Regions from separate parts of the Bradyrhizobium sp. Kon58 genome, predicted to be linked through region 1. Evidence: predicted binding sites of a transcription regulator. Region 1 holds the regulator's gene; each other region holds the start of a gene.
What was found. The regulator PhoB, encoded in region 1, activates phosphate uptake and scavenging genes when phosphate is short. The targets are predictions, from matches to a motif close to TGTCATNNANCTGTCAT.
Positions count from the first base shown of each region.

Region 1 (7,456 bases):
GATCCCGGTGGTGCTGCGCACGACCGAGGACATGCTGCTGCTGGTGCCGAACGCGTTGCGCGAGGCGGCCTCGGCGCTCGGCCTGCCGCGCTCGCTGGTGATCAAGCGGATCGCTTATCGGGCTGCCCGATCGGGTCTCATCACCGGCGTGCTGCTCGCGACCGCTCGCGTCGCCGGTGAAACCGCGCCGCTGCTGTTCACCGCGCTGTCGAACCAGTTCTTCAGCCTCGGCCTGAACAAGACGATGGCGAACCTGCCTGTCACCATCAACAACTTCGTGCAGAGCCCCTATGCCTACTGGAAGCAGTTGGCCTGGAGCGGAGCGCTGCTCATCACCCTGACCGTTCTTGCCCTTAATATTGGCGCGCGCATCCTTGGCGCCGAGAGGACCGCAAAATGAGTGATCTTTCCGTATCGATGAGCGCGTCCGGTGGCCTGCCGCACGCGCCGGTGCTGCCGGAGGCGCCGCCCAAGGTGACCGTACGCAACCTGAACTTCTATTACGGCGAGCACCACGCGCTGAAGAACATCAACCTGACACTCGGCGCCAACCGTGTCACCGCGTTCATCGGCCCGTCGGGCTGCGGCAAGTCGACCCTGCTGCGCATCTTCAACCGGATGTACGACCTCTATCCCGGCCAGCGCGCCACCGGTCAGCTCATGCTCGACCAGACCAACATTCTCGACGGCAAGCTGGACCTCAATCTGCTGCGCGCCCGCGTCGGCATGGTGTTCCAGAAGCCGACGCCGTTCCCGATGACGATCTACGAGAACATCGCGTTCGGCATCCGTCTCTATGAGAAGATCTCGAAGTCCGAGATGGACGGCCGCGTCGAGAAGGCGCTGCGCGGCGGCGCGCTGTGGAACGAGGTCAAGGACAAGCTCAACGCCTCAGGCCTGTCGCTCTCCGGCGGCCAGCAGCAGCGCCTCTGCATCGCCCGCACCGTCGCGGTGCGGCCCGAGGTGATCCTGTTCGACGAACCCTGTTCGGCGCTCGACCCGATCTCGACCGCCAAGGTCGAGGAGCTGATCCAGGAGCTGTCCGAGGATTACACGATCGCGATCGTCACCCACAACATGCAGCAGGCGGCGCGCGTCTCCGACAAGACTGCCTTCATGTATCTCGGCGAGCTGATCGAGTTCGACGACACCAGCAAAATCTTCACGTCGCCGACCGACCGGCGCACGCAGGATTACATCACCGGCCGGTTCGGCTAGGAGACGCGACATGGGTTCTGAACATACCGCAAAGGCCTTCGACACCGACCTCCAGGAACTCACGCGCCTGGTCGCCGAGATGGGCGGCATCGCCGAGCGCATGATCGTCGAGTCCGTCGACGCATTGATCCGCCGCGACGTCCCCCTCGGCCAGCGTGTCGTCGCCATCGACACCGAGCTCGACGCGCTGCAGAAGCGCATCGAGGAGCGCGCGGTGCTCACCATCGCCCGCCGCCAGCCGATGGCGGTCGATCTGCGCGAGATCGTCGGCGCCATGCGCGTCGCGACCGATCTCGAGCGCATCGGCGACCTCGCCAAGAACATGGGCAAGCGCGTCGCGGCGCTGGAGACGGACTTCCATCCGCTCAAGCTGTTCCGCGGCCTCGAGCACATGACCGACCTCGTGCAACAGCAGGTCAAGTCGGTGCTGGACGCTTATGCCGCGCATGATTTGCCGGCGGCGATGGCAGTGTGGAAGGGTGACGAGGAAGTCGACGCCATCTGCACCTCGCTGTTCCGCGAGCTCCTGACCTACATGATGGAGGATCCGCGCAACATCTCGTTCTGTATTCATTTGATGTTCTGCGCCAAGAACATCGAGCGGATCGGCGACCACGCCACCAACATCGCCGAGACCGTGTTCTACATGATCGAGGGCCAGGCGATCACCGACAAGCGGCCGAAGGGCGACATGACGACCTTTGCCAACACGGTACCGAACACCTGAAGACTTAAGGAGCGACGACCCGATGGGCGCACGCATTATGGTGGTTGAGGACGAGGAAGCCCTGACCGAGCTTCTCCGCTACAACCTCGAAGGCGACGGCTATGACGTCGAGACGGTGATGCGCGGCGACGACGCCGATACCCGCCTCAAGGAGCACATCCCCGATCTGATCGTGCTCGACTGGATGCTGCCGGGCCTGTCAGGCATCGAATTGTGCCGGCGGCTTCGCACCCGTCCCGAGACCAAGCAGCTCCCGATCATCATGCTCACCGCGCGCGGCGAGGAGAGCGAGCGGGTGCGGGGTCTTGCGACCGGCGCCGACGATTACATCGTCAAGCCGTTCTCGGTGCCGGAGCTGCTGGCGCGCGTGAAAGGCCTGCTGCGGCGCGCAAGCCCCGAGCGGCTCGCCACCGTCCTTGCTTTTGGCGACATCGAGCTCGACCGCGACAAGCGCCGCGTGGCGCGCTCGGGCCGGCCGATCGATCTCGGTCCGACCGAATATCGCCTGCTGGAGTTCTTCCTGGAGCACCCGGGACGGGTGTTCTCGCGCGAGCAGCTGCTCGACAGCGTCTGGGGCCGCGACATCTATATCGACGAGCGTACCGTCGACGTGCATATCGGCCGCCTGCGTAAGTTGCTCAATCTCGGCCGCGAGCAGGACCCGATCCGCACCGTCCGCGGCGCCGGTTACGCGCTGGATGATCGGTTTGCGAAGGCGGAGCAGGTGTAGGTTTCTGCGGTTAGGTTACTAACTGCCGTGACATGTCCGATGTCGTCCCGGCGAAGGCCGGGACCCATAACCACAGGGCGCGGTTTGGCGAAGACTCGGAGTTACCCTTTCGCACAACAACTAAGTGCTCGGAGTATGGGTCCCGGCCTTCGCCGGGACGACACTGCATTTGTTGAGGCGCCGCGCGTGATGACTGATCGTGCGCTAGCTTACCGCGGACCCGGCTTCACCGGTGCGCGGCGCCGATCCGACGCCGGCTGGTACGCAACGCGCGAGTGCTGGGCGCAGTAGGGCAGGCCGGACAACGCCCGTCCACCGCAGAAGAAGAAGTCCGGGCTCGAGGGATCGCCGACCGGCCAATGGCAGGTCGCCTCGTTCAATTCCAGCAGCGACAGCCGCTGGCTCATCGGCACCACGTTGTCGTAGGTGACCGGATCCGGCTCAGCCTCGACCTCGAAGGCCTGCGCCAGCGCGGTGTTGCCGCGCGAGATCGGGCGGCTCACCCGCATCATGTGCTGCGCGGGGCGCGCCTTGCGCGGCCGGGGCGCTGCCGACGATGGGCTCTTGGCGCGGCCCGAAAGGCCGAGCCTGTGCACTTTGCCGATCACGGCATTGCGGGTCACATTGCCGAGCTCCGCCGCGATCTGGCTGGCCGAAAGTCCGGCCTCCCAGAGCTTTTTCAGCTGCTCGACGCGATCATCGGACCAGGTCAAAACCGTCATTGCACCCTTTCCCTCGCTGCGCGCCAGCCATCCTGGGGCCTCGCAGCGAATGCCTAAGCCTTCAAAAACCCGTGCCGTCAGAATCCCTTAAGGCTCGCCGGGCGCGTCTTGAACGCCCGAACGTTTACGCCGGTACATAAGGACTTAAAGATCAGAACCACTGCACGAGATGTCGTATCTGACAATCCAAACGCTACAATATGGCGTGACTCCCGCGCAAGAGTCCGCCGACTCGCTTCCACATGTTCCGTGGCTAAATCCCGCAAAATCGGCACCGCAAGACTACGGATTCAGCGTTTCGCGAGGCTTTCCGGGCGGCATTGACACCCGTTTCACCAGGCCTAAGATAGTCGCACGTGCCGCCCTCAAGAGGCGGCACGTTTCGTTTTCCGGGCCGGTCGATGGTGCGTTGCGCAATGCACGCACACACCGTCCGCAACATTCAAGTGACCGTCATGACTAACAGCGCAGCGCCGCATTTGCTCCCCGTTTTCGCCAGGTCCGACCTCGGTTTCGAGCGTGGCGAAGGCTGCTGGCTGATCGCGACCAATGGCGAGCGCTATCTCGATTTCACCTCCGGGGTGGCGGTGAATGCGCTCGGCCATGCCCATCCGGCACTGGTCGCGGCGTTGCAGGAGCAGGCCACGAAGCTCTGGCACATGTCGAACCTGTTCCAGAGCCCGGACGGCGAAAAGCTCGCCGCGCGCCTGTGCAATGAAAGTTTCGCGGACTTCGTGTTCTTCTGCAATTCCGGCGCCGAAGCGCTGGAATGCGTGATCAAGGTCGTGCGCCGTTATCACGCCGCGAAGGGCCATCCCGACCGCTATCGCATGATCACCTTCGAAGGCGCCTTCCATGGCCGCACGCTGGCGACGCTGGCTGCGACGGGTTCGGCAAAATATCTCGAAGGTTTCGGACCCCCGATGGAGGGCTTCGACCAGGTTGCTCATGGCGATCTCGATGCGGTGAAAAAGGCGATCGGTCCGCAGACCGCCGGCATCCTGATCGAGCCGATCCAGGGCGAGGGCGGTGTGCGTTCGGCAACGCCCGCCTTCCTGAGGGCGTTGCGTCAGCTCTGCGACGAGAAGGGTCTGTTGCTCGCCTTCGACGAGGTGCAGACCGGCATGGGCCGCACCGGCGATCTGTTCGCATACCGCCGCCTGGGCGTCGAACCCGACGTGATGTCGCTGGCCAAGGCGCTCGGTGGCGGCTTCCCGATCGGCGCCTGCCTTGCGACCGCGGAAGCGGCGTCCGGCATGACGCCGGGCTCGCACGGCTCGACCTTCGGCGGCAATCCGCTCGCGATCGCGGCTGCGAATGCCGTGCTCGACGTGATGCTCAAGCCCGGCTTCTTCGACCACGTGCAGAGGATGTCGCTGCTGCTCAAGCAGAAGCTCGCCTCCGTGATCGACCGTCATGGCGATGTCGTCAGCGAAGTGCGCGGCGAGGGCCTCCTGATCGGCATCAAGGCCGTGGTGCCTTCCGGCGATCTCGTTGCCGCCTTGCGTGCCGAAAAGCTGCTCACCGTCGGCGCCGGCGACAATGTCGTGCGTTTCCTGCCGCCTTTGATCGTCACCGAAGCCGAGATCGAGGACAGCGTCGGGCGGCTCGAGCGCGCCTGCACGGCGTTGTCCGGCAACAAGCGGGCGGCAAGCTGATGAGCAAGTCGCCCGATAAAGCACCGAAGCACTTCCTCGACATCAACGAGCTGCCGCTGTCGGAGCTCAAGCGCATGCTGGCCGCGTCCACCGCGATGAAGGCGAAGCAGAAGGCGCATCAGCCGGTCAGGCCGCTCGAAGGCAAGACGCTGGCGATGATCTTCGAGCGCCCCTCGACGCGGACGCGGGTGTCGTTCGATGTCGCCATGCGCCAGCTCGGCGGCGAGCCCATCATGCTCACCGGCGCCGAGATGCAGCTCGGCCGCGGCGAGACCATCGCCGACACCGCGCGCGTGCTGTCGCGCTATGTCGACGCCATCATGATCCGCATCCTCAATCACGATGCCCTGCTGGAGCTTGCGGCAAACGCCACCGTGCCCGTCATCAACGGCCTGACGCGGCGCTCGCATCCCTGCCAGGTGATGGCCGACCTCATGACTTACGAGGAACATCGCGGCCCGATCGAGGGCAAGACCGTGGCCTGGACCGGCGACGACAACAACGTGCTGGCGTCCTGGGCGCACGCCGCCGAGCGCTTCAAGTTCCAGCTCAATGTCGCGACGCCTCCGGAGCTCGCGCCGAAAAAAGCGATGCGCGACTTCATCAAGGCGACCGGCGCGCCGATCATGCTCGGCACCGATGCTGAAGCCGCCGTGAAGGGCGCCGATTGTGTCGTGACCGACACCTGGGTGTCGATGGGCGACAAGGAAGGCGAGCATCGCCACAACGTGCTCAAGCCCTATCAGGTCAATGCCCAGCTGATGTCGCTGGCCAAGCCCGATGCGCTGTTCATGCACTGTCTGCCCGCCCATCGCGGCGAGGAGGTCACCGACGAGGTGATCGACGGTCCGCAATCCGTCGTGTTCGACGAGGCCGAAAACCGCCTGCACGCGCAGAAGGGCATTCTGGCCTGGTGCTTCGACGCGGTGAAGTAATCTTGTCGTCCCGGCGCAGGCCGGGACCCATACCGCGGAATCTCTCTTGTGGCAGGCGGGCCGAGGCCGAGGTCTTCGCCAAACTAAGCCTGCGGTTATGGGTCCCGGCCTGCGCCGGGACGACACCTATGTTGCGGTATCGTTCTGCAATCCCACAACCGCCTCCGGACCACAGCCCTCACCCCCTTCCAATTCCGCCTTCCGACCCCAGATAAAGCGCCATGGTTTCCCAATCCCCTGACATGAAAACCGGGCCCGAGGGCCCGGTTCGCGCGCCATCCGCGGTTCCGATCGATGACGCCGTGCTGCCCTACGAGGTCGACGCGCTCGACGTGCGCGGTCGGCTGGTGCGGCTTGGTCCGGCGCTCGACGAGATCCTGACCAAGCACGATTATCCGGCGCCGGTCGGCAAGCTGCTCGGCGAGGCCATCGTGCTGACCACGCTGCTCGGCTCAGCGCTGAAGTTCGAGGGCCGCTTCATCCTCCAGGCCCAGACCGACGGTCCGGTGTCGTTCCTGGTCGTGGACTACCAGGCGCCGGATCGTCTGCGCGCCTATGCGCGCTACGACGCCGCGCGCCTCGGCGATGCAAAAGATTCCGGCGCGCTGCTGGGCCACGGTCATCTCGCCATGACCATCGACCAGGGCCCCGACATGAGCCGCTACCAAGGCTTGGTCGCGCTCGACGGCGGCAGTCTCGAAGACGCCGCTCACGAATATTTCCTGCGCTCCGAGCAGATCCCGACCCGTGTGCGCCTCGCCGTGGGCGAGGAGTGGCGGTCGAACGACGGCGGCAAGCATCGCTGGCGTGCCGGCGGCATGCTGATGCAGTTCCTGCCGAAGGCGCCCGAGCGCGCGCGGCAGCCCGATCTGCATCCCGGCGATGCGCCCGAAGGCGTCGAGGTGCATGCCGTCGCCGAAGACGATGCCTGGGTCGAGGCGCGCTCGCTGATCGAGACCGTCGAAGATGTCGAGCTGATCGATCCCGAGCTGTCCGGTGAGCGGCTGCTCTACCGTCTCTTTCATGAGCGCGGCGTGCGCGTGTTCAATCCGCTGCCCTTGAAGGCGCAATGCTCCTGCTCGCGCGATGCGGTCGCATCGATGCTGAAGAGCTTTTCGTCCGACGACCGTGCCGCGATGGTCAAGGACGACAAGATCGTCGTGACCTGCGAGTTCTGCAGCTCGGTGTACGAGTTCACACCGGATGAGGCGGGCGTGGAAGACGCGTAGCGCGGTGCCGGAGGGTGGGCAAAGCGAAGCGTGCCCACCATTTCCAGCGCTAATTCAACACCCTCTTGTTATCCGGGCTGTCCAGCGAGAACGTCGGCACGTCGATCTCGAAGCGTTCGCCGGTTGCGCTGACCATCTGGTAGCGGCCGGTCATGAAGCCCGAGGCGGTCGTGAGCGGTACGCCGGAGGTGTATTCGAAGCGTTCGCCGGGGGCGAGCGTCGGCTGCTCGCCGACGA
Region 1 is NZ_JBVVOT010000016.1:22,645-30,100, forward strand. It holds gene pstA (phosphate ABC transporter permease PstA) at 1-400, shown strand, start outside; gene pstB (phosphate ABC transporter ATP-binding protein PstB) at 397-1,218, shown strand; gene phoU (phosphate signaling complex protein PhoU) at 1,229-1,945, shown strand; gene phoB (phosphate regulon transcriptional regulator PhoB) at 1,968-2,675, shown strand; gene AC0L20_RS24130 (GcrA family cell cycle regulator) at 2,885-3,397, opposite strand; gene AC0L20_RS24135 (acetylornithine transaminase) at 3,853-5,055, shown strand; gene argF (ornithine carbamoyltransferase) at 5,055-5,990, shown strand; gene AC0L20_RS24145 (Hsp33 family molecular chaperone) at 6,212-7,219, shown strand; gene apaG (Co2+/Mg2+ efflux protein ApaG) at 7,269-7,456, opposite strand, start outside.

Region 2 (7,456 bases), on a different contig from region 1:
CCGCCCACCATGGTGCAGGCCGGCGTCTATGCGGGCGTGCGTCACTATTTCAAGGCACTGGAAGCGCTCGGCGGCAACCCGCATGACGGCGCCAAGGTCGTCGAGAAGATGAAGTCGATGCCGACGGAAGACGATCTGTTCGGCAAGGGCCAGATCCAGCCCAACGGCCGCACCATCCACAATGCCTATCTGTTCGAGGTGAAGAAGCCCTCCGAGTCCAAGGGACCGTGGGATTTCTACAAGCTGGTCGGCACGGTGCCAGGCGACCAGGCCTTCACGCCGCTGTCCGAGAGCAAGTGCGCTCTGTTGAAGAAGTAAGATAACCGCCCGCAGGCCATCAGGCCGGCGGGCGACTTTCAGGGAACGCCGAAGGGACCGGGTGCGGGATCGATGCAGGCTCTTTACGCTCAGCTACTGGTGGGACTGATCAACGGCTCGTTCTACGCGCTGCTCAGTCTCGGGCTTGCCGTGATCTTCGGCATGCTCAACATCATCAATTTCGCCCATGGCGCGCTCTACATGATGGGCGCGTTCGTCGCCTACTTCCTGCTGAACATCGGCGGCATCAACTATTGGTGGGCGTTGCTGCTTGCCCCGATCATCGTCGGCATTTTCGGCATGATCCTGGAACGGACCATGCTGCAATGGCTGACGGGGCTCGATCATCTCTACGGCCTGCTCCTGACCTTCGGCATTGCGCTGATCGTGCAGGGCGTGTTCCAGAACTATTTCGGCTCCTCTGGCATGCCTTACGCCATTCCGGACCAGCTCAAGGGCGGCATGAATCTCGGCTTCATGTTCCTGCCCATCTATCGCGGCTGGGTCGTCATCTTCTCGCTGGTGGTCTGCATCGCGACCTGGTTCCTGATCGAGAAGACGCGTCTCGGCGCCTATTTGCGTGCCGCGACCGAAAACCCGACGCTGGTGCGCGCCTTCGGCGTCAACGTGCCGCGCATGATCACGCTGACCTATGGTTTGGGTGTCGGCCTGGCCGCGCTCGCCGGCGTGCTCTCGGCGCCGATCAACCAGGTGCGGCCGCTGATGGGCGCCGACCTGATCATCGTGGTGTTCGCGGTGGTGGTGATCGGCGGCATGGGATCGATCATGGGCTCCATCATCACCGGCTTCGCGCTCGGTGTGATCGAGGGCATGACCAAATATTTCTACCCCGAGGCCTCCAACACCGTCGTGTTCGTGCTGATGGTGCTGGTGCTCTTGGTGAAGCCAACCGGATTGACGGGAAGGGCGGCCTGATATGACAGCCTTGACGGACGACACGCTGCCGGTAACCCCGCGCACGATCCGCGACGAGATGATCGTCTTCGTGGTGATGGCGCTGCTGCTGGCTTCGGTGCCATTCACGGGGGTCTACCCTTTCTTCGTGATGCAGGCGCTGTGCTTCGCGCTGCTCGCCTGCGCCTTCAACCTGCTGATCGGCTACGGCGGTTTGCTGTCCTTCGGCCATGCGATGTTCCTGGGCACGGCCGGCTATTGCAGCGCGCATGCGCTGAAGGTCTGGGCGTTGCCGCCGGAGCTCGGCATCCTCGTCGGCGTCGCCGGTGCCTTCGTGCTCTCGCTCATCACGGGCTATATCTCGATCCGCCGCCAGGGCATCTATTTCTCGATGATCACGCTGGCGCTGTCGCAGCTTTTGTACTTCATCTACCTCCAGGCGCCGTTCACCCATGGCGAAGACGGCATCCAGGGCATCCCGCAGGGACGCATGTTCGGCGTCTTCGATCTGACCAAGCCGACCGTGCTCTACTACGTCGTGCTGGTCGGTTTCCTCGCCGGCTTCCTGCTGATCTTCCGCATCATCAACTCGCCGTTCGGCGAAGTCCTCAAGGCGATCCGCGAGAACGAGCCGCGCGCGATCTCGCTGGGTTACCGCACCGATCAGTACAAGTTCCTGGCTTTCGTCCTGTCGGGCACGCTGGCCGGCTTTGCCGGTGCGCTGAAAGTCTTCGTGGCGCAGAACGCCTCGCTCACCGACGTGCACTGGTCGATGTCGGGCGAAGTCGTGCTGATGACGCTGGTCGGCGGACTCGGAACCGTGTTCGGTCCCGTGGTCGGTGCCTTCGTGATCATCGCCATGCAGCAATATCTGGCGGGGTTCGGCCAGTGGGTGACCGTGATCCAGGGCTCGATCTTCGTGATCTGCGTGCTCACCTTCCGCCGCGGCGTCATCGGCGAAATCGCGCATTACTTCCGGCGGTCGCTGTAAGCCATTGATACAATGGGAAATCTAGTGACGCGCGAAAGCGGTGGATGATCCGGCTCCGCGGGCGTGAGGTGGCACGCGCGTGGATCGAAAATGGTCTATGACAGTTTCATGACGGCCCGCTTGGGCCAGGCCATTATCCAACCGGTAGTCTCTCTCCCATGATGCGATTGTTTCGCGCTTTCCTGCCCAAGGAAGAACGGTTCTTCGACCTGTTCGACCGCCACGCCCAGACCGTGATCCAGGGCTCGATCGCGCTCCAGAGCATGCTCAACGGGGGCGAGGAGACGCCGGTCTATTGCCAGCGTGTCAACCAGTTCGAGAACGATGCCGACAACATCACCCGTGAGGTGCTGACGGCGGTGCGCCGCACCTTCATCACCCCGTTCGACCGCGGCGACATCAAGAACCTGATCACCTCGATGGACGACGCCATCGACCAGATGCAACAGACCGCCAAGGCCGTGATGCTGTTCGAGGTCCGCAGCTTCGAGCCGCCGATGCGGGAGATCGGCGGGCTCCTGATCGAATGCGCCAATCTGGTCGGTCGTGCGCTGCCGTTGATGCAGAAGATCGGCCAGAACGTGGCCATGCTGACCGCGATCACGGAAGAGCTGGGCAAGCTGGAAGGCCGCGTCGACGATCTCCATGATATCGGGCTGAAGGAACTGTTCCTCAAGCATCGCAACGGCAACGCGATGGATTTCATCGTCGGCGCAGAGATCTACGACCATCTCGAGAAGGTCGCCGACCGCTTCGACGACGTCGCGAACGAGATCAACAGCATCGTCATCGAGCAAGTTTAGGGCAGGGGCCACGCCGTGGATGTTGCGTTGGGTCTTCCCGTCCTGGTCGGATTGATCGCCGTCGCGCTGCTGTTCGACTTCCTGAACGGCCTGCACGACGCCGCCAATTCGATTGCGACCATCGTCTCGACCCGCGTGTTGCGGCCGCAATACGCGGTGTTCTGGGCCGCGTTCTTCAATTTCGTCGCCTTCATGGTGTTCGGGCTGCACGTCGCCCAGACCATCGGCACCGGTATCATCGATCCCGCGATCGTGGATGCCCAGGTGATCTTCGCTGCGCTGGTCGGCGCCATCGTCTGGAACCTGGTGACATGGGCGCTCGGCATCCCATCGTCCTCGTCTCACGCATTGATCGGCGGCTTGTTTGGTGCCGGTGTTGCCAAAGCCGGCCTTTCGGCGGCGGTCTGGAGCGGATTGTCCAAGACGGTGATCGCCATCGTGCTGTCTCCGCTGGTCGGCTTCCTGCTCGCGATGGTGCTGGTTGCGATCGTCTCCTGGGCGTCGGTACGCTCCACGCCCTTTGCCGTGGATCGCGCCTTCCGCATCCTGCAATTCGCCTCCGCCTCGCTCTATTCGCTCGGCCATGGCGGCAACGACGCGCAGAAGACCATGGGCATCATCGCGGTGCTGCTCTATTCGCAGGGCCAGCTCGGCGGCGAATTCTTCGTCCCCTTCTGGGTGGTGCTCTCGTGCCAGGCCGCGATGGCCATGGGGACGCTGATGGGCGGCTGGCGCATCGTTCGCACCATGGGCCTGCGCATCACCAAGCTGACCCCGATGCAGGGCTTTTGCGCCGAGACCGGCGGTGCCGCGACCCTGTTCATGGCGACCTTCCTCGGCGTTCCCGTCTCGACCACCCACACCATCACCGGCGCCATCGTCGGTGTTGGCGCCGCTCGCCGCCTCTCGGCGGTGCGCTGGAACGTCGCCAGCTCGATCGTCTATGCTTGGGTGATCACGATGCCGGCCTCGGCCATCGTCGCCGCGCTGAGCTGGTGGGCGGTCAAGATCTTCCTCAGGTAACCAGCTTCAGTCCGACAATCCCGGCGACGATCAGCCCAATGCTGGCGAGGCGGAATGCGGTGGCCGGCTCGCCGAACAGGACGATGCCGAGCGTCGCGGTACCGACCGCGCCGATGCCGGTCCAGACTGCATAAGCGGTTCCAATCGGCAGCGATTTGAGGGCGAGCCCGAGCAGGAGGATGCTGCCGGCCATGGCCCCAAGCGTGAGGACTGACGGAACGAGCTTGGTGAACCCCTCGGTATATTTGAGGCCGATCGCCCAGGAGACCTCCAGCAGACCGGCGACGAACAGGATGCTCCAGGCCATGACGACCCTCCATTCAAGGCAGGGTCGTCCCCGCGACTGGTGTGCTGACAGGAACGGAAGGCCGTCCTCCCAACCTGATCCGAGCCGGATATGGGGCTGGCCGTCAGGCTCCGCAATCACCAGATGAGGCTTGATCAGGCCCATTTTCCCTGCCAAACGCTGCCGCAATGTCCGACATCGCCACCACAGCCGAATCGACGGCCCGTTCCTCGCTTGCTGCTGAAGTGTCGCGGCGGCGTACCTTTGCCATCATCTCGCATCCGGACGCCGGCAAGACCACGCTGACCGAAAAGCTGCTGCTGTTCGGCGGCGCCATCAATCTGGCCGGCCAGGTCAAGGCCAAGGGCGAGCGGCGCAACACGCGTTCGGACTGGATGAAGATCGAGCGCGAGCGCGGCATCTCGGTCGTGACCTCGGTCATGACCTTCGAGTTCGAGGGCCTCGTGTTCAACCTGCTGGACACGCCGGGCCACGAGGACTTTTCGGAAGACACCTATCGCACGCTCACGGCGGTCGATTCCGCGGTCATGGTGATCGACGCCGCCAAGGGCATCGAGGCGCGTACCCGAAAGCTGTTCGAGGTGTGTCGTCTTCGCGACATCCCGATCATCACCTTCATCAACAAGATGGACCGCGAGAGCCGCGACGTCTTCGAGCTGCTCGACGAGATCGAGAAGACGCTGGCGCTCGATACCACGCCGATGACCTGGCCTGTCGGCCGCGGCCGCGAGTTCCTCGGCACCTACGACGTCGTCAATGGCGGCGTGCGCCTGCTCGAAGGCGGCGGCGCCAAGACCGGCGCGGCGCAGCAGATCGAGATCGCCGAGCTCGCCAAGCTCAACGCAAATCTCGACGTGTCGGCGGTCAAGGACGAGCTCGAGCTCGTCACCGCGGCTTCAAAGCCGTTCGAGCTCGAAGCGTTTCGCGAGGGCCATCTGACGCCGGTTTATTTCGGCAGCGCGCTGCGCAATTTCGGCGTCGGCGACCTGCTGCAAGGACTCGGCAAGTTCGCGCCCGAGCCGCGCGCGCAGGAGAGCGACCAGCGCAAGGTCGAAGCCACCGACCCGCGCATGAGCGCCTTCGTGTTCAAGATCCAGGCCAACATGGATCCCAACCACCGCGATCGCATCGCGTTTGCGCGGCTGTGCTCCGGCAAGCTGAGCCGCGGCATGAAGGCGAAGCTCGTGCGCACCGGCAAGAGCATGCCGCTGTCGAGCCCGCAATTCTTCTTCGCGCAGGACCGTTCGGTTGCGGACGAGGCCTATGCCGGCGACGTCGTCGGCATTCCCAATCACGGCACGCTGCGCATCGGCGATACGCTGACCGACGGCGAGGATTTCAACTTCGTCGGCGTGCCGAGCTTCGCGCCGGAAATCGTCCGCCGCGTGCGTCTCACCGATGCGATGAAAGCGAAGAAGCTGAAGGAAGCGCTTCAGCAGATGTCGGAAGAGGGCGTAGTACAGGTGTTCCGTCCGCGCGACGGCGCGCCCGCATTGGTTGGCGTCGTCGGCGCGCTGCAGCTCGACGTGCTCAAGGCGCGGCTGGATGCGGAATATTCCCTGCCGGTCGAATTCGAGGTCAGCGAGTTCCAGCTCGCCCGCTGGGTCTCTTCGGAAGACCGCAAGAAGCTCGATACCTTCATCGCTGCCAACACCTCCAGCATCGCCGACGATGTCGACGGCGATCCCGTCTATCTGGCGCGGAACGAGTTCTATCTCGGCTACACCAGGGAACGTGCCGAGGGCATCGAGTTCACCAACGTCAAAGACGTCAAGAAGAAGGGCTAGGGGCGTAGCTCAGTCCGCTCCGCACCCTCCGCCGTCATGCCCCGCGAAGGCGGGGCATCCAGTACGCCGCAGCCTCTCGGCTCAACCACAATCGCCTCTGGAATACTGGTTCGTCCGGTCAAGCCGGACGACGACACCTTGAACGCGCGCATGTGAACAGCCGCAGGCTTGACGTTGCCGGCGGCAATGCCACGTTCACCCATGTGGCTTGCGAGTTCACTTCATGTGGCGCGGCATCCTTGTTTTCCTCCTGCTGGCGATCTCGATGATCGCCGCCGATGCGCGGCCGCGACAAATCAATCCAATTCCGTTTTCGCACGAGCCGTGCAGCGTGCTCGACGGCAGGCCCTGCACGCCATCCTATTGCAGCCCGCTTGAGCCTGGTCCCTGCATTCCCGAGATCGACTATCCCTACGGCCAGAACCTCCAGCTCACGATCCAAAGCGTGCCGGCGGAGGCCGATCGCGCCAAATACCAGAAGCCGGATCACGATCTCGACACGATCGGCGATCTCTTCGCCGAGCTGCGCAGCTGCTGGTCGCCGCCGTCGGACAATGCGCGCGCGGGCATGCAGATCGCCGTGCGTTTCAGCTTCAACAAATCGGGCGGCCTGATCGGCCCGCCGCGCCTGACCTATGCGACGGCGGGCGTCCCGGCGGAGACGAGAACCACCTACCTCAATGCGATCAATTCATCGCTGAAAGCCTGCCTGCCGCTGAAATTCACCGGCGGTCTTGGCGGCGCCCTCGCCGGGCGGCCGATCGCGATCCGGTATGTCGACAATCGCGAGATCCACAACTAGCGCATCAGTTGCGACCCGCGGCCAATCGATGATACGCCATGGGCTGGGGCGCTGGTTGAGGGGAGAATCTCGTGGGTCTTCTGGTCATGATCCTGGGGCTTGCGCTGTTTTTTGCGGCGCATGTGTTCACGACGAAACGCGATGCACGCGCGCAGGCCATCGCGAGACTGGGCGAGGGGACCTACAAGATCCTCTATTCGCTTGCCTCGATCGCAGGGCTCGCGTTGATCATCTGGGGCTTCGCGCATTATCGTGCGACGGGCTGGATCGACGTCTGGTATCCGCCGAAGGCGCTGAAGCACATCACGCTCGCGCTGATGCTGCCCGCGGTCATCCTGGTGGTTGCGTCCTATCTGCGCGGCCGCATCTATGCGACGCTGAAGCATCCGATGCTCGCCGGCATCAAGCTGTGGGCGGCGGCGCATCTTCTGGCCAATGGCGACCTCGGCTCCATCATCCTGTTCGGCTCCTTCCTGGGCTGGGCGGTGTATGACCGCATCACGCTGAAGC
Region 2 is NZ_JBVVOT010000001.1:334,837-342,292, reverse strand. It holds gene AC0L20_RS01705 (ABC transporter substrate-binding protein) at 1-318, shown strand, start outside; gene AC0L20_RS01700 (branched-chain amino acid ABC transporter permease) at 391-1,254, shown strand; gene AC0L20_RS01695 (branched-chain amino acid ABC transporter permease) at 1,256-2,224, shown strand; gene AC0L20_RS01690 (DUF47 domain-containing protein) at 2,383-3,027, shown strand; gene AC0L20_RS01685 (inorganic phosphate transporter) at 3,043-4,050, shown strand; gene sugE (quaternary ammonium compound efflux SMR transporter SugE) at 4,043-4,357, opposite strand; gene AC0L20_RS01675 (peptide chain release factor 3) at 4,525-6,144, shown strand; gene AC0L20_RS01670 (hypothetical protein) at 6,368-6,946, shown strand; gene AC0L20_RS01665 (NnrU family protein) at 7,018-7,456, shown strand, end outside.
Region 2: a site for PhoB is predicted at 2,322-2,338, ahead of AC0L20_RS01690 (DUF47 domain-containing protein). Genes of this name have one in related genera too.

Region 3 (7,456 bases), on a different contig from region 1:
TGCTCCTGACTGCGTCATGACATCAGGAGTTCCAACCCGCGGCGAGCAGCTCAATCAGCAACAGCGAGACAAGCCATGGTCAAACCGTTCCCGTCGAAGACGCACATCGGCAACCATATGCTGCATCCGGAAACGCTGATGCTGACCTATGGCTATGATCCGCAATTGTCGGAAGGCGCGGTCAAGCCGCCGGTGTTCCTGACCTCGACCTTCGTGTTCAAGACGGCCGAGGACGGGCAGGATTTCTTCGATTTCGTCTCCGGGCGGCGCGAGCCGCCGGAAGGGATGGGCGCGGGCCTGGTTTATTCACGCTTCAATCACCCCAACAGCGAAATCGTCGAGGACAGGCTCGCGATCTACGAGCGCACCGAGAGCTGCGCGCTGTTCTCGTCGGGCATGGCGGCCATCGCGACCACGATCCTGGCGTTCGTCCGTCCCGGCGATGTCATTCTGCACTCCCAGCCGCTCTATGGCGGGACGGAAACCCTGCTGACGAATACGCTTGCGCGTCTTTCGATCGGCGCCGTCGGCTTCGCCGATGGCGTTGACGAAGCCGTGGTCAGCCAGGCCGCGGAGGAAGCCATGGGCAAAGGCCGGGTCTCGATGATCCTGATCGAAACCCCGGCCAACCCCACCAACGGGCTGGTCGACATCGCGATGATGCGCCGTGTCGCCGAGACCACCGGAAAGACCCAAGGCCACGTTCCGATCATCGCCTGCGACAACACGCTGCTCGGACCGGTGTTTCAGCGGCCGATCGAGCACGGCGCCGATATTTCACTGTACTCGCTCACGAAATATGTCGGCGGTCATTCAGACCTGATCGCGGGCGCCGCGCTCGGCGCGAAGGCGGTGGTGAAAGGCATCAAGGCGCTGCGGGGCGCCATCGGCACCCAGCTCGATCCGCATTCCTGCTGGATGATCAACCGATCGCTCGAGACGCTGAGCCTGCGCATGGAAAAGGCTGATGCGAATGCGCGCCTCGTGGCGGACTATCTGCGCGATCATCCCAAGGTGGCCAAGGTGCACTATCTCGGTCATCACGAGGCGGCGTCGCCGGACGGACTTGTGTTCGCGCGGCAATGCACGGGGGCGGGGTCCACGTTCTCGTTCGACATCGTCGGCGGCAAGGCCGCGGCCATGAAATTCCTCAACGCGCTGCAGATCCTCAAGCTGGCGGTGAGCCTCGGTGGAACGGAGTCGCTTGCGAGCCTGCCCGCCACCATGACCCATTCCGGCGTTCCCGCCGACATCCGCCGCAAGATCGGCGTGCTCGATTCCACGATCCGGCTGTCGATCGGCATCGAACACCCGTCGGATTTGATCGCCGACCTCGCGCAGGCGCTGAACGCAGCCGAACCTGAGGTGTGACGCCTGCGCCAGCGCTACGGGAATCGAAAAGGGCGGCTGCGATCGCAGCCGCCCTTTTTTGCTGGTCTGTGCGAAGTTTACTTGGTCACCTGACCGCGGATCTCGCCGCCCGGATTGGCCGCGGTGTGGATGTTGACGTAGAGCTTGCCGCCAAGCAGATCGGCGGCCTGCGCGTCGGTCAATGTCGCGGAGCCCTCGGCCGGGCTGGTGGCAGCGCCTGGAATCGCGACCGCGACGCCGGCGTTCTTGCCGGCCTCGGCGGGGCCGTGGAAATGCGCGGCGGTGGCGGGGCCGGACAGGCCGGAATAGGTGAGCTTCCAGGACAGCTTCTTGCTGGCGGCGTCGTAATCCAGATCGGCCGTTCCGGTGCCGCTGCTGGTCGTTGCGGGGACCTCGGACTTGGCGTCGAGCGTTGCTTTCAGCTTTTCGGCGCTGGCCGAACCCGCAAAAGCAACGGCGCCAAGCACTGACATGGCAATGACGATCTTGTTCATGTTTTTCTCCCTGCTGAACCCGTTTGGGCTGCCAAACTTCCAACAGCCGGCATTTCAGTTTATTCCCGTTTCTGGCCGCGGTGGGCTAAATTCTTCGTGGCTGGAGCCGCGAGGACATCGGTCATAAGCTTTGCCGCGACGACGAAAGGACCGCATGTTGCGACGAACAATCTCCGTGGCGTTGCTCGCCGTGCTCGCTGCAGTGGGCGTCTATTGGTGGCTCAGCGCGCCGGAGGTGGCGGCCGCCGGCACCGCGCCCGCCCGCGCCCCTGATCTTGCCAATGGCGAGCTGATGTTCAACGCCGGCGGCTGCGCCTCATGCCATGCCGTCCCCGACCAGCCCGATCGTCTCAGGCTCGGCGGCGGCGTCGCGATCAAGTCGCCGTTCGGAACGTTCTACGCGCCGAACATCTCCTCCGATCCGACCGACGGCATCGGCAAATGGAGCGAGGCCGAATTCGTCAATGCGGTGATGCACGGGGTCTCCCCGGACGGGCAGCATTACTTTCCGGCCTTTCCCTACACGTCCTATCAGCACGCCAGGCGCGAGGACGTGCTCGATCTCTTCGCGTACCTGAAAACGCTGCCGGCCGTTGCAGGCAAGGTGCGCGACCACGACGTGCGCTTTCCGTTCAATATCCGGCGCAACGTCGGCATCTGGAAATTCTTATTTATGGACGGCAAGCCCTTCGTCGCCGACAGCGCGAAGTCGCCGCAGTGGAATCGCGGCGCCTATCTCGTCAACAGCTTTGGCCATTGCGCGGAATGTCACAGCCCGCGCAACCCGCTTGGCGGCATCATCGCCGGACAACGCTTCGCCGGTGGGCCCAATCCGGAAGGCGAGGGGTGGGTCCCCAACATCACCCAGAAGGGCCTCGGCGAGTGGAGCGCGAAGGATATTGCGTATTTCCTGAAGACCGGCGAATTGCCCGACGGCGACAGCGTCGGCGGCGCGATGACGCGGGTGATCAAGAACACCTCGCAATTGCCGGACGACGATCTCGCGGCGATGGCGGACTATCTCAAATCGCTGCCGCCGGTGGACGGTCCGCCGCGCCTCAGCGCAAGGAGGGCGGCGCGTGATCAGCCCCGCTCTTTTCCGGACGGTCAACTCGCGCCAAACGCCTTGAAGGTGATGATGGTGAGGGTGTCCTGGATGCCGGGTAGCACCTGCACCTTCTCGTTGACGAAATGGCCGATATCGGTGTCGTTGTCGACGTAGAACTTCACCAGCAGGTCGTATTGCCCGGCCGTGGAATAGATCTCGGAGGCGATCTCGGCTTCGGCAAGCGCATTGGCGACCACATAGGATTGCCCGAGCTTGCATTTGATCTGGACGAAAAAGGGAACCATCGCGGTCACTCCGAAAGCATATCTGGCGGCTAATAGGCCAAACCCGGCCGGATTTAGCAAGCGAACTTGCTGCGCTGGGGAAGGCGCGCTAGGACGGGCCATGGCTATGAGAACGCTGAAAGTCGCCACATGACGACGCCCGTCGCGCTGACCATTGCCGGCTCCGATTCGAGCGGCGGCGCCGGCATCCAGGCCGACCTGAAGACCTTTGCCGCGCTGGGCGTTTTTGGCGCTTCCGCCATCACGGCACTCACGGCGCAGAACACCCGCGGCGTCACCGGCATTCATGCGGTGCCCGCCGAATTCGTCACCGCGCAGATCGACGCCGTGTTTTCCGATCTCGAGGTCGGCGCGGTCAAGATCGGCATGGTGGCGCAAGCTGCCAGCATCGATGCGATCGCGGCCGCGCTGTCGCGCTGGGCGCCCCGGCATATCGTGCTCGATCCCGTGATGGTGGCGACATCGGGTGATCGCCTGCTCGCCTCCGAAGCCGTCGACGCCCTGCGGATCAAACTGATGCCGCTGGCCTCGGTGATCACACCCAATCTGCCCGAGGCCGCGGCTCTGCTCGACGAACCGGTCGCGGCCAGCGAGGCCGAGATCGAGAGCCAGGGGCGCCGGCTGCTGGCGCTCGGCTGCCGGGCGGTCCTGATCAAGGGCGGGCACGGCGAGGGCGCCGAGAGCATCGACTATCTCGTCGATGCCAGCACCACGATCGCGCTCGCCGCGCCGCGCGTCGCCACTCGCAACACCCATGGCACCGGCTGCTCGCTGTCCTCGGCGGTCGCCGCCGGGCTCGCCACGGGCGAGGATCTCGAGCGCGCCGTGCGCAACGCCAAGGCCTGGATCAGCGCGGCGATCGCGGCCGCCGATCGCTTCAGCGTCGGCCACGGCCACGGGCCGATCCATCATTTCCATAAGTTCTACTGACGCCGCTCGCGAGCGCGCCGCCGTCGACCCATCAAGCCATGCAGCTCCGGGTTCTTGCGGAGGAGCACTGCGGCGTCCTGTCGCCTGATTGTCGCATGCGACTGATATTCGCAGCGAGGGCGAGGCAAGCGCGATTCGTATCCGAAGGTGCCTCAAAGGTTCAATTGGTCATCCCCCTGTCACGGGACATTGTTACAGGCTGGCGCATGGGAAGTTACGATGTGAGTGACGAGAGCCCGGAGCGGCGCTTTCGCACGTTGTTCATCTCCGACGTTCATCTCGGAGCCCGCGGTTCACAAGCCGACCTTCTGCTCGACTTCCTGCGTTTCCATGACGCCGACACGATCTATCTCGTTGGCGATATCGTCGACGGCTGGGCGCTGAAATCGAGCTGGCATTGGCCGCAATCGCATAACGACCTGGTCCAGAAGCTTTTGCGCAAGGCGCGCAAGGGTGCCAAGGTCATCTACATCCCCGGCAATCACGACGAGTTCCTGCGCAACTATTACGGCACGCATTTCGGCGGCATCGACGTGGTCGAGAACACCGTCCACACCGGCGCGGACGGCAAGCGCTATCTCGTCATCCATGGCGACATCTTCGACCTCGTGGTGCAGAACGCACGCTGGCTCGCCCATCTCGGCGACAAGGCCTACGACTTCGCGATCCAGCTCAATCGCTTCGTCAACTTCTTCCGGCGCATGTTCAAGGTGCCCTATTGGTCGCTGTCGCAATGGGCCAAGCAGAAGGTCAAGAATGCGGTCAACTATATCGGCGCGTTCGAGCAGGCGCTCGCCGCGGAAGCGCGGCGCCACGACGCCGACGGCGTGATCTGCGGCCACATCCACTACGCCGTGATCCGCGACGAGGGCGGCATCCGCTACATGAATTGCGGCGACTGGGTCGAGAGCTGCACGGCGCTGGTCGAGCACGACGACGGCCATTTCGAGATCATCACCTGGGCGGACCAGGCCGAGAAGCCGGCACAGGTCCCGCAGGTCGCAGCCAGAGCTGCATGACAAGGCTAGCCTGATGCGCATCCTGGTCGCGACCGACGCCTGGCACCCGCAAGTCAACGGTGTGGTTCGGACGCTGACCAAACTTGCCGACGGTGCCAAAATTCTCGACGTCGAATTCTCGTACCTGACGCCGCAATCGTTCCGCACCTTTGCGATGCCGAGCTATCGTGACGTGCGGCTGGCCATGCCGCGGCCGGGCAGAATCGCGAAGCTGATCGAAGAGGCACACCCGGACAGCATCCACATCGCGACGGAGGGTCCGATCGGCCTGATGGTCCGGCGCTATTGCCGGCAGCGCAAGTTGCCCTTCACGACCAGCTTCCACACCCGCTTTCCCGAATATGTTCGCGCCCGCGTGCCGGTGCCGGGCTCGCTGATCTGGCGGGCGCTGCGCCGATTCCATAGCCCCAGCCGCGCGGTGATGGCGGCAACGCCGGCGCTCGCCAGCGAGCTGACCGAGCGCGGCTTCGACAATGTCGTGCTGTGGCCGCGCGGCGTCGACACCCATCTGTTCCATCCTCGCGCGATCGACCTCTGCCTGCCGGCGCCGGTGTTCCTCTCGGTCGGCCGGGTCGCGGTGGAGAAGAATCTCGAGGCGTTTCTCGACCTCGACCTGCCCGGCACCAAGGTGATCGTCGGCGACGGTCCGGCGCGGGTCGCGCTGGAGCAGGCCTATCCGGACGCGATCTTCCTCGGCGAAAAGCACGGCGAGGAACTGGCGGACATCTACGCTGCCGCCGACGTCTTCGTGTTTCCGAGCAAGACCGACACCTTCGGCCTGGTCCTGCTCGAAGCGCTGGCGAGCGGCCTGCCCGTCGCGGCCTTCCCGGTGAAGGGCCCCCGCGACGTGATCGGCGATGCGCCGGTTGGCGCGCTCGATCACGATCTGCGCAGCGCCTGCTTCGCCGCGCTGGACATCTCCCGGCAGGACTGTGTCGAATTCGCCGCCAACTACACCTGGGAGGCCTCGGCCCGGGCCTTTATCGACAGCATTTTGGCGGTCGGCGCGGTGCTGCCGGGCCGGAACGGGGCGGAGCCGGCGCGATTCGTCGCCTGAGAGCCCAGAATGCTCGCGCGGAGATGCCTTGCCCGCGCCTCATCCGCCGCGATAACATCAGGCATGACAGAACAGCTCCTCCCGATCGGCCCTGCCGATATCGATGCCGCAGCACGCGTGATCGCCCCCTTCGCCGTCCGCACCCCGCTGTTGTCCTTTCCCGTGCTCAACGAACGTGTCGGCGCAAAGGTCTATCTCAAGCCGGAGATGCTCCAGCGCACCGGTTCGTTCAAGTTCCGCGGTGCCTTCAACAAGGTCGCCTCGATCCCGCAGCACAAGCGCGCCGGCGGCGTGGTCGCGTTCTCCTCCGGCAACCACGCCCAGGGCGTGGCGGCGGCGGCAAAGATCCTCGACATGCAGGCGACCATCGTGATGCCCGCGGATGCGCCATTGTCGAAGCGCGAGCGCACCAAATCCTATGGTGCCGAAGTCGTGCTGTACGACCGCGACCGCGACGACCGCGAGGCGATCTCGCGCGGCATCGCCGAGAAGCGCGGTGCGACGCTGGTCAGGCCCTATGACGATCCCTTCGTGATCGCCGGCCAAGGTACCGCCGGCCGCGAGATCGCCGAGGATATGGCGGCGCTCGGCCTTAGCCCCGACATCGTGGTGGCGCCAGCCTCCGGCGGCGGCCTGATCGCCGGCGTTGCAACGGCTGTGAAGGCGCGTTTTCCGCTGGCGCAAATCGTCGTCGCCGAGCCCGAGGCATTCGACGATCACGGCCTGTCGCTGACGGCAGGTCATCGCGAACCGCACGGGCCGGCGGGCCGCACTATCTGCGATGCGCTGATGGCCCTGATCCCCGGCGAGATGACCTTTGCGATCAACAGCAAGCTGCTCGCGCGCGGCGTGACCGCGTCGGACAAGGAAGTCGGCGCGGCCGTCGCGTTCGCCTATCGCGAGCTGAAGCTCGTGGTGGAGCCGGGCGGAGCGGTCGGCTTGGCCGCGCTGCTTGCGGGACGACTTGATGTTGCCGGCAAGAATGTCGTCATCGTGCTCTCCGGCGGCAATGTCGACGCCGATTTGTTTGCCGAGCTGGTGGCCTGATAATCTAATCTTCTGACATGAAGAAGGGCAGAGCGTCACCGCTCTGCCCTTTGTCGTGTGTGGCCGACCGCGATCAGTGCATGAAGCCGCGGTGGTTGTTGCCGCCGTTACCACCCTGGCTCTGGTTCATCGACTGGCGGAAGTTGTTGCCGCCATTGTTGACCATGCGACTGGTCTCATTGAAC
Region 3 is NZ_JBVVOT010000045.1:28,630-36,085, reverse strand. It holds gene AC0L20_RS37195 (cystathionine gamma-synthase family protein) at 76-1,371, shown strand; gene AC0L20_RS37190 (CHRD domain-containing protein) at 1,449-1,865, opposite strand; gene AC0L20_RS37185 (c-type cytochrome) at 2,020-3,087, shown strand; gene AC0L20_RS37180 (Lrp/AsnC ligand binding domain-containing protein) at 2,973-3,218, opposite strand; gene thiD (bifunctional hydroxymethylpyrimidine kinase/phosphomethylpyrimidine kinase) at 3,348-4,148, shown strand; gene AC0L20_RS37170 (UDP-2,3-diacylglucosamine diphosphatase) at 4,355-5,167, shown strand; gene AC0L20_RS37165 (glycosyltransferase family 4 protein) at 5,181-6,224, shown strand; gene AC0L20_RS37160 (threonine/serine dehydratase) at 6,288-7,271, shown strand; gene AC0L20_RS37155 (caspase family protein) at 7,345-7,456, opposite strand, start outside.
Region 3: a site for PhoB is predicted at 4,315-4,331, ahead of AC0L20_RS37170 (UDP-2,3-diacylglucosamine diphosphatase). Genes of this name have one in related genera too.

Region 4 (7,456 bases), on a different contig from region 1:
AGGTCATAGCCGGTGTTGTCCTTCTTGAGTGCGCGCAGACCGTCCCAGACATCGCCGTTAGCCAGCACGACCTCGAGACCCAACACCAGATTTCGCGCATTTCCATAACGCAGCACCTGCACGCCGCCGGCATTAGTGGACAGATTGCCTCCGATCATGCACGAGCCCTGAGCACCCAGGCTGAGCGGAAACAGGCGGTCGTGGCGCGCGGCTATGTTCTGGAGCGTCTCGAGGATGCAGCCTGCCTCCACAGTCATGGCGTAGCCGACGGAATCGACATTCAGCACCTCGTTCATGCGACCGAGCGACAGCACGATGCCGCGGTGCATGGGCCACGGCGTGGCGCCGCCCATCAACCCGGTGTTGCCACCTTGCGGAACGATGGCAATGCCGTTGTCGTAGCAGAGCTTGACGACAGCGGAGACTTCCGCGGTACTGGCCGGACGCACGACCGCCGCGGCCCGCCCCGCCAACTCGCCGCGCCAGTCGGTCACGAAGGGCCGCTTGTCGTGCTCGTCCAGGATCAGACTTTTGTCGCCGACAATGGCCCGCAAGCGGTCGAGAACGGCTGAGGTCACGGGCGCGGTTGGAATCGAGGGAGCGGTGGGAAGGGCTGCACCCGGCATGTGTTCCTCGCTTTTCGGCCGTTCAGTGCCCTGGGGCGCACCGGCCTTCATTCTTGTTTTCATTCTGGGCAGTGGTGCGACGACCCTAGCATAGGGGTCGCGCTTGCGGGAACGCCCCCGGCAGTAAGTCTCGTGCGGATTTGCCTGGAATGCTGAATGCAGGCGCACTTCCGCCGAGGTCCCGCATACCCTACTGTGCCCCGATCAAATTCGGATTGGAGCTCATGAGCCGTTTCTGGAGTCCGGTCGTCCACACGCTTTCGCCTTATGTCCCCGGCGAGCAGCCCAGGCAGGACGGCATCGTCAAGCTCAATACCAACGAGAATCCCTACCCGCCCTCGCCGCGCGTGCTGGCGGCGATCGCATCGGCCGCGGAGCGGCTGCGCCTTTATCCCGATCCTCGCGCGACGCGCCTACGCGAGGCGATCGCGGCCCATTGCGATGTGGCGCCCGAGCAAGTGTTCGTCGGCAACGGCTCCGACGAGGTTCTGGCCCACACCTTCCAGGCGCTTCTGAAGCACGATACGCCGCTTCTATTCCCCGACGTCACCTACAGCTTCTACCCCGTCTATTGCGGCCTCTATGGAATAGCGCATGACGAGGTGCCGCTCGATGCTGCGATGAGGATCGATATCTCCGACTACCGGCGACCATCGAGTGCCATCCTGCTCTGCAATCCGAACGCTCCGACCGGCATCGCCCTTCAGCGCGACGCAATCGCATCCCTGCTGGCCGAACAGCCGGACCGGCTGGTGGTGGTGGACGAGGCCTATGTCGATTTCGGCGCCGAGAGCGCCGTGCCGCTGGTTGCACGCCACGACAATCTGCTGGTCATCCAGACCTTCTCGAAGTCGCGCTCACTCGCTGGCCTACGGGTTGGTTTTGCCATCGGCCAACGACCGCTGATCGAAGCGCTGGAACGGGTGAAGGACAGCTTCAACTCCTATCCGCTCGATTGCCTCGCGATCGCCGGCGCCATCGCCGCGATCGAGGACGAGGGCTGGTTCAGAGACACCCGTGCTCGTATCATCGCAAGCCGCGAAACCTTGGCCCGGGACCTTGGACAACTTGGCTTCGAGGTGTTGCCGTCGCTCGCCAACTTCGTCTTCGCGTGCCATCGAGGCCGGAGCGGAGCAGATCTCGCGGCAGCGCTTCGCCAGCGTGGCGTTCTGGTCCGTCATTTCGGAAAGCCGCGCATCGAGGACTTCCTGCGCGTCACGGTCGGAACGGAGGCGGAGTGTGCCCGGCTCGTTGAAGTGCTGCGCAGCTTGATCTGAGCTGACGCACGCATCGCGGTTCGTGCCGCCAAAGGCGCTGCGTGCGGCCGCTCGTCGTCTGTTGCTCGTGACGCGCCTCACACAAGCATTCACGGCAGTTTTGTGACATAGACCACATCTGTTTCGTGCCCGAGCTGTTAGCGTCGTGCATATGAAGAAACACATCGCACTCCCCGTGATCCTCACCGCTCTGCTCGTCGCCACGCAAAGCCTAGCGGCTGAGATCAGAGGTGCCGGCTCAACCTTCGTTTCGCCTGTGATGGCGAAATGGATCGATGCGTATAAAATGAAGACCGGTAACATCGTCAGCTACCAGGCGGTCGGTTCGAGCATCGGCGTCGGCCTGATCAAGAAAGAGTCCGTCGATTTCGGCGCAAGCGATATGCCGATGGACCCCAAGGAATTGGACAAGCTCGGCATGATGCAATTTCCGATCGTGATCGGCGGGGTCGTGCCTGTCGTCAATATCGACGGAGTCAAGCCCGGCCAGATCCGCTTCACCGGCCAGATGCTCGCCGATATCTATCTCGGCAGGCTCAAATCCTGGAACGACCCGGCCATTCGCGCGGTCAACCCCGACATCAGGTTACCGAACGCGCCGATCACGGTGGTTCATCGCACCGACGGATCGGGCACGACGTTCAACTGGTCGAACTACCTGTCCAAGGTCAACCCGCAGTGGAAGGCGAGCGTCGGAGAAGGGACCTCCGTCGAGTGGCCGCTTGGCCTCGGCGGCAAGGGCAATGATGGCGTCGCCTCGCTCGTCAGCCTCGTCCCCGGCGCGATCGGCTATCTCGAATACAGCTACGCACTGCAGCGGCTCGACCGGATCTCCTTCGGTCGAGTGCAGAATAGCGCCGGCAATTTCGTCATTCCCGACGCCGCATCGTTCCAGGCGGCGGCCGCGAGTGCGGACTGGAAGGCGGACAAGGATTTCCATCTCGTCCTCACCAATGCGCCCGGCGAAGACGCCTACCCGATCACGGCCACGACTTTCGTGCTGATGCCGAAGGCGCCCAAATCCGTTGACAGGTCGGCGGCCGCCATCGATTTCGTCCGCTGGTCGCTGGAGAACGGAAAGCCGCAGGCCGAGACGCTCAACTACGTTCCGCTGCCGCCCGCCTTGGTCGAGCAGATCGAGAATTATTGGCAGCAGAGCATTGAGGCATCCCCCACGCTCTCGGCATCGGCCAGCGTCAAGCGGTAATATCAAAGGGAAGCTGCTGCCAGGCAGCCCGCGACTTTGATGTCCGGTCGAATTCGGTTTCCAAACCGGTCCACGCGAGTATTCTGTGACTGGCCTGCTGCCTGGAAACTTTTGCTGCGGCGGCCGGGCCACTGGATACTTGCAGGGAATCAGACGTGACGCAGCTCCGCAGTCCCGGAATTGACGGACCCCAGCCATGGCGGCTGGCGCCGAAGCTCAGGCACGGATGAACGACTTCGCGCGATCCGTCGGCGCCGCATTCACGCTGATCGGCGAGGCCGACGCAGAGCTTCTGGGCATCGTCGGGCTTTCGGTGCGCGTCAGCCTGACCGCCAGCATCCTCGCGCTTCTAATTGGGGCGCCGTTCGGGGCGCTGCTTGCTATCACCCGGTTCCGCGGACGGCAGGTCATCATCGTCCTCACCAATGCCTTGCTTGGCCTTCCGCCGGTCGTGGTCGGGCTCGCGCTCTATCTTCTGCTGTCGCGCTCCGGCCCGCTCGGGGTCGCCGGCCTGTTGTTCACGCCGGCGGCCATGGTGGTCGCGCAGACGCTGCTCGCCACACCGATCGTGGTCGCACTGGTGCACCGGCCGGCGAGCCTGCTGTGGGCGGAGTATGGCGACCTGGCGCGGATCGACGGGCTGTCAACGCTACGCAGCATCGGCTTGCTGTTCGCGCTGGGCCGGACCTCACTGCTGACCGCCTTTCTCGCAGCCTTCGGCCGCGCGATTGCGGAGGTTGGCGCCATCCTCATCGTCGGCGGCAACATCCGCGGCTTCACGCGTACGATGACGACAGCGATCGCGCTGGAGACCAGTAAGGGCGATCTGCCGTTGGCGCTCGGGCTCGGGTTGATCCTGCTCGCACTCAGCGTCGCAGTGTCGACCGTCGCGTTCCTGCTAGTGGGACGCGTTGGGGAAAAATAGCTGCTCGCCCCCGACCTTGTAGCCGGCGATGGCCTCCTGCCCTTTCGAAGAGATCAGCCAGTCGATGAAGGCTTGCCCGTCCCGCGCCTTCACGTTCGCATGCTTGGCCGGATTGACCAGCATGACGCCGTACTGGTTGAACAGCCGCTTGTCGCCTTCGGTCAGGACGGCGAGCTCGCCGCGGTTCTTGAATGACAACCAGGTGCCGCGGTCCGACAGCAGATAGGCGTTCGACGACGACGCCATGTTGAGTGCCGGGCCCATGCCCTGGCCGATCTCGCGATACCAGCCGTCCTTGGCGACACCGAGGTCGATGCCTGCCTCCTTCCACAGCCGCAGTTCGGCCGCGTGCGTGCCGGATTTGTCGCCGCGCGAGATGAACGGCGCCTTCGCGGCCGCGATCTTGCGCAGCGCCTCGGCCACGTCCTTGCCGCCGGCGATCTTCGCGGGATCGCTCTTCGGCCCGACAATGACGAAGTCGTTGTACATCACATCGAAGCGCTTCACGCCCTCCCCTTCGGACATGAACTTGTCCTCGGCGGGCCTGTCATGGACGAACACGACGTCTGCATCGCCGCGCCGCCCGATGTCGAGCGCCTGGCCCGTGCCGACGGCAACGACCTTCACGTCGATGCCCGCGGCCTTCGAGAACAGCGGCAGCAAGTAACCGAACAGCCCCGACTGTTCCGTCGACGTCGTCGAGGCCACGGTGATGGCGCGCTCCTGCGCGACTGCGATCGTGGACCAGAGCAGAACCGCTGCGAGAGTCAGTATCCTTTTCATGCCTCGTCCTTACACCAGATGCCCGATGTTCCAAACTCTCGATAGAGCTGTACAGGGAACCTCGACAAGCGCCGCAACGCGTTTGTCATGATCCCTCGCGGCGCTCCCCTGTGAGGAACGTCCGCTCCGCGCGCAAGTTGTACTGAAATCAACCCAGGAGGAAACCAGATGAAGAAGATCATTTTGGCATCCGCATGCATCATGGCGCTGGCGACCGGCGGCGCCTTGGCGCAGACACAGCCCGCCCCAGGCGCATCCGGCCAAGGCGACGTCGGGCCCTCGTCCCGGGGCCCCGCGACCAAGGGCATGACGACCGGCACGTCATCGAACATGCAGAACGAGGCCGCCGACAGCAAGGGCAAGCAGGCTCCGAGCGCCGGTGGCAGTAACACCAATAACATGGGCAGCCAGGCCGGCGGCGGCGCGGGCTCCGGCTCCGGCGCGGGAAAGTAGGCCGGTATCGATCGGAAATCTGGAGAGGCGTCAGTCCCTCTCCAGATAGGGCGGGCTGTGCGTAGTCAGCGTCCGAGGTACCTCGAGACGTGGCTTGTCTATCGCTCCGGCTCTTTCAGTCAATCATCTTCGTGCGGCCAAAGCCTGTCATCGCCGATCACGTTCGCCTCCGTCACGCGCGCGTAACGGAGGCGCCGATGTTCTGCAATTGGTCCCACCTACATTGACATCAGTGTGACAGCCGGGGATTTTTACATTGCTGGCGAATCAGCGATGGCCTCAAGCCGAGTACCTCTTGGACAACTCCCAGTGCTTTCGAGACTGATATCGTTGCTGCGCCGCATCCCCGCGGTGAAATGGGCGTTCAACCGGCTCCGGCCCGCGCCGCACGGCGGCAGCATCGACGTCGCGCCTGATGCCGCGGACGCCTCGTCCGGCCTCGTTGCCGACATTTTAGAAGCCGCTCCGGCTCTGGACACCAGCATCAGCGCGGATACGTCAAACTGCGACGTTGTGGCCGCCGCTTCAGCCGCCGAAGACGGGACCGCCAGACCCGTCATCGCGGAGAGCCCGTCGGAAGCGCCAGCCGATGTCAGCGGCAGCGGCGATTCAACCCGGGAGACGGCGGCGGAAGTCGAGCCGGTCGTCGTGGAGGAAGCTTCGGTCGCGACCATCGATGTCGAGCGTGAGACGGTCGACGTCCCCGAACTCATCATCAACAGCGATCCATCTCCCGAACCCGCGGCCGACGTTGAGCCCGTTGTCGCGGAGAAGGCCTCGTCTGTCGAGGTCGTGCCGGTTGATGCCCCCGCTTTCGCCATCAACGACGAGCATTCCTCCGCCGTCGACGTGGATACTTGCTCAACCCTCGACGACACGCGTGTCGCGCTTGCCTCCAGCGCGGCGGAAGTCGTCGCCAGCACGCCCAGCGTCGTCACGGATATTGCGCCGGAGCCAGCCCTCGAGGCTCCCGCTCCGGGGATCACCAGCGCGCCGAAGATTCGTGCAAAGATCGCAGAACCCGCCGACCGCGCCGCGCTGATCCGGCAGCGCTGGGCGGAGACCGGAATCAGGATGTGGAATCCGCGCCTCCACGGTGCCGGTGATGCCACGCTGAACATCCAAGGAAGCGTCGGGCTGCTGCCGCCCGCGCCTGGCGAGACGATGCCGCGCTACGACAAGCTGGAATTCAGGATGCTCGGCGGACAAATCATCTGCGAGGGCGTGATCGTCGAAGCACCCGCGCATGCGAGCCAGCGCAGTTTTACGCGGCTCGCGGAGCCGGGAAAACCGGATCGGGTCCGCGAACCAATACGGGAACGCCAGGCCGCTCTCGCCTGACCCCTTATTTCCTGCGACGACCAGCCCATATGATAGGCTAACGCCCTGAATTTGGGAGATCGCATGCCCGCAAAATCATTGCGACTGACCGCGATCGCCGCCCTCTGTGTCTCGCAGACATCGTTTGCAGACGCCGGCAAGCTGCCACGCCATGCGCCCGCGACCGATCGGGCGTCATCCTACAAAGCCGACCGCCTCTCCTCTTCGCGCGGAGAGACGATCCTCAACACGCCCGGCCAGACCACCGTGCTGACGCGAGAGGTCCTCGACGACAAGAACGCGACGAGCCTCAAAGATGCCATGCGCTCGACCGCCGGCGTGACGATCGGACGCTAGGCCACTTCGCTCAGGGGATCGCGTAGCCCTTCCAGACCCACTCCAGCGCCGACGGCAGCGTCTGCGCGATCGTGGGCCGGTCGACGTGCTTGGCGTTGCGTACGAACAGAAACTGATAGTGGTAGCCCTTCTCCGCCAGCACCTTGGCCATCAGCGCGTTGGAGAGGGTCCAGTCGTGCATGCCGTCGGGAATCGTGGGGTTCGGATAGAACAGGTCCTGGTCGCCGCCGAAGAACCAGAAGCGGATCGGCTTGGTCGGCGCAGCGACGATCAGCGGCACGCCGGGCGGCTCGGCCGGCGTGAGCACGCCCGCCTTGGAGATGAGATTGGGTGTGGCCGGCCCCGGCCATGCGCTGTGATATTCCCAGGCGCCGCCGCGCAGCGACGGGTCATGCGGCCATTGCTGGTTGACCATGGTCGGCGAGAACGCCAGCACGCGGTGATAGAGATCGGGATAGAACCACGCCATGGTGAAGGCTGCCACGCCGCTCGAACTCAGCCCCATGGT
Region 4 is NZ_JBVVOT010000032.1:58,319-65,774, forward strand. It holds gene AC0L20_RS33455 (FAD-binding oxidoreductase) at 1-626, opposite strand, end outside; gene hisC (histidinol-phosphate transaminase) at 851-1,903, shown strand; gene pstS (phosphate ABC transporter substrate-binding protein PstS) at 2,055-3,110, shown strand; gene AC0L20_RS33470 (ABC transporter permease) at 3,337-4,035, shown strand; gene AC0L20_RS33475 (ABC transporter substrate-binding protein) at 4,009-4,818, opposite strand; gene AC0L20_RS33480 (hypothetical protein) at 4,987-5,271, shown strand; gene AC0L20_RS33485 (hypothetical protein) at 5,581-6,612, shown strand; gene AC0L20_RS33490 (TonB-dependent receptor plug domain-containing protein) at 6,676-6,948, shown strand; gene AC0L20_RS33495 (alpha/beta hydrolase) at 6,959-7,456, opposite strand, start outside.
Region 4: a site for PhoB is predicted at 1,995-2,011, ahead of pstS (phosphate ABC transporter substrate-binding protein PstS). Genes of this name have one in related genera too.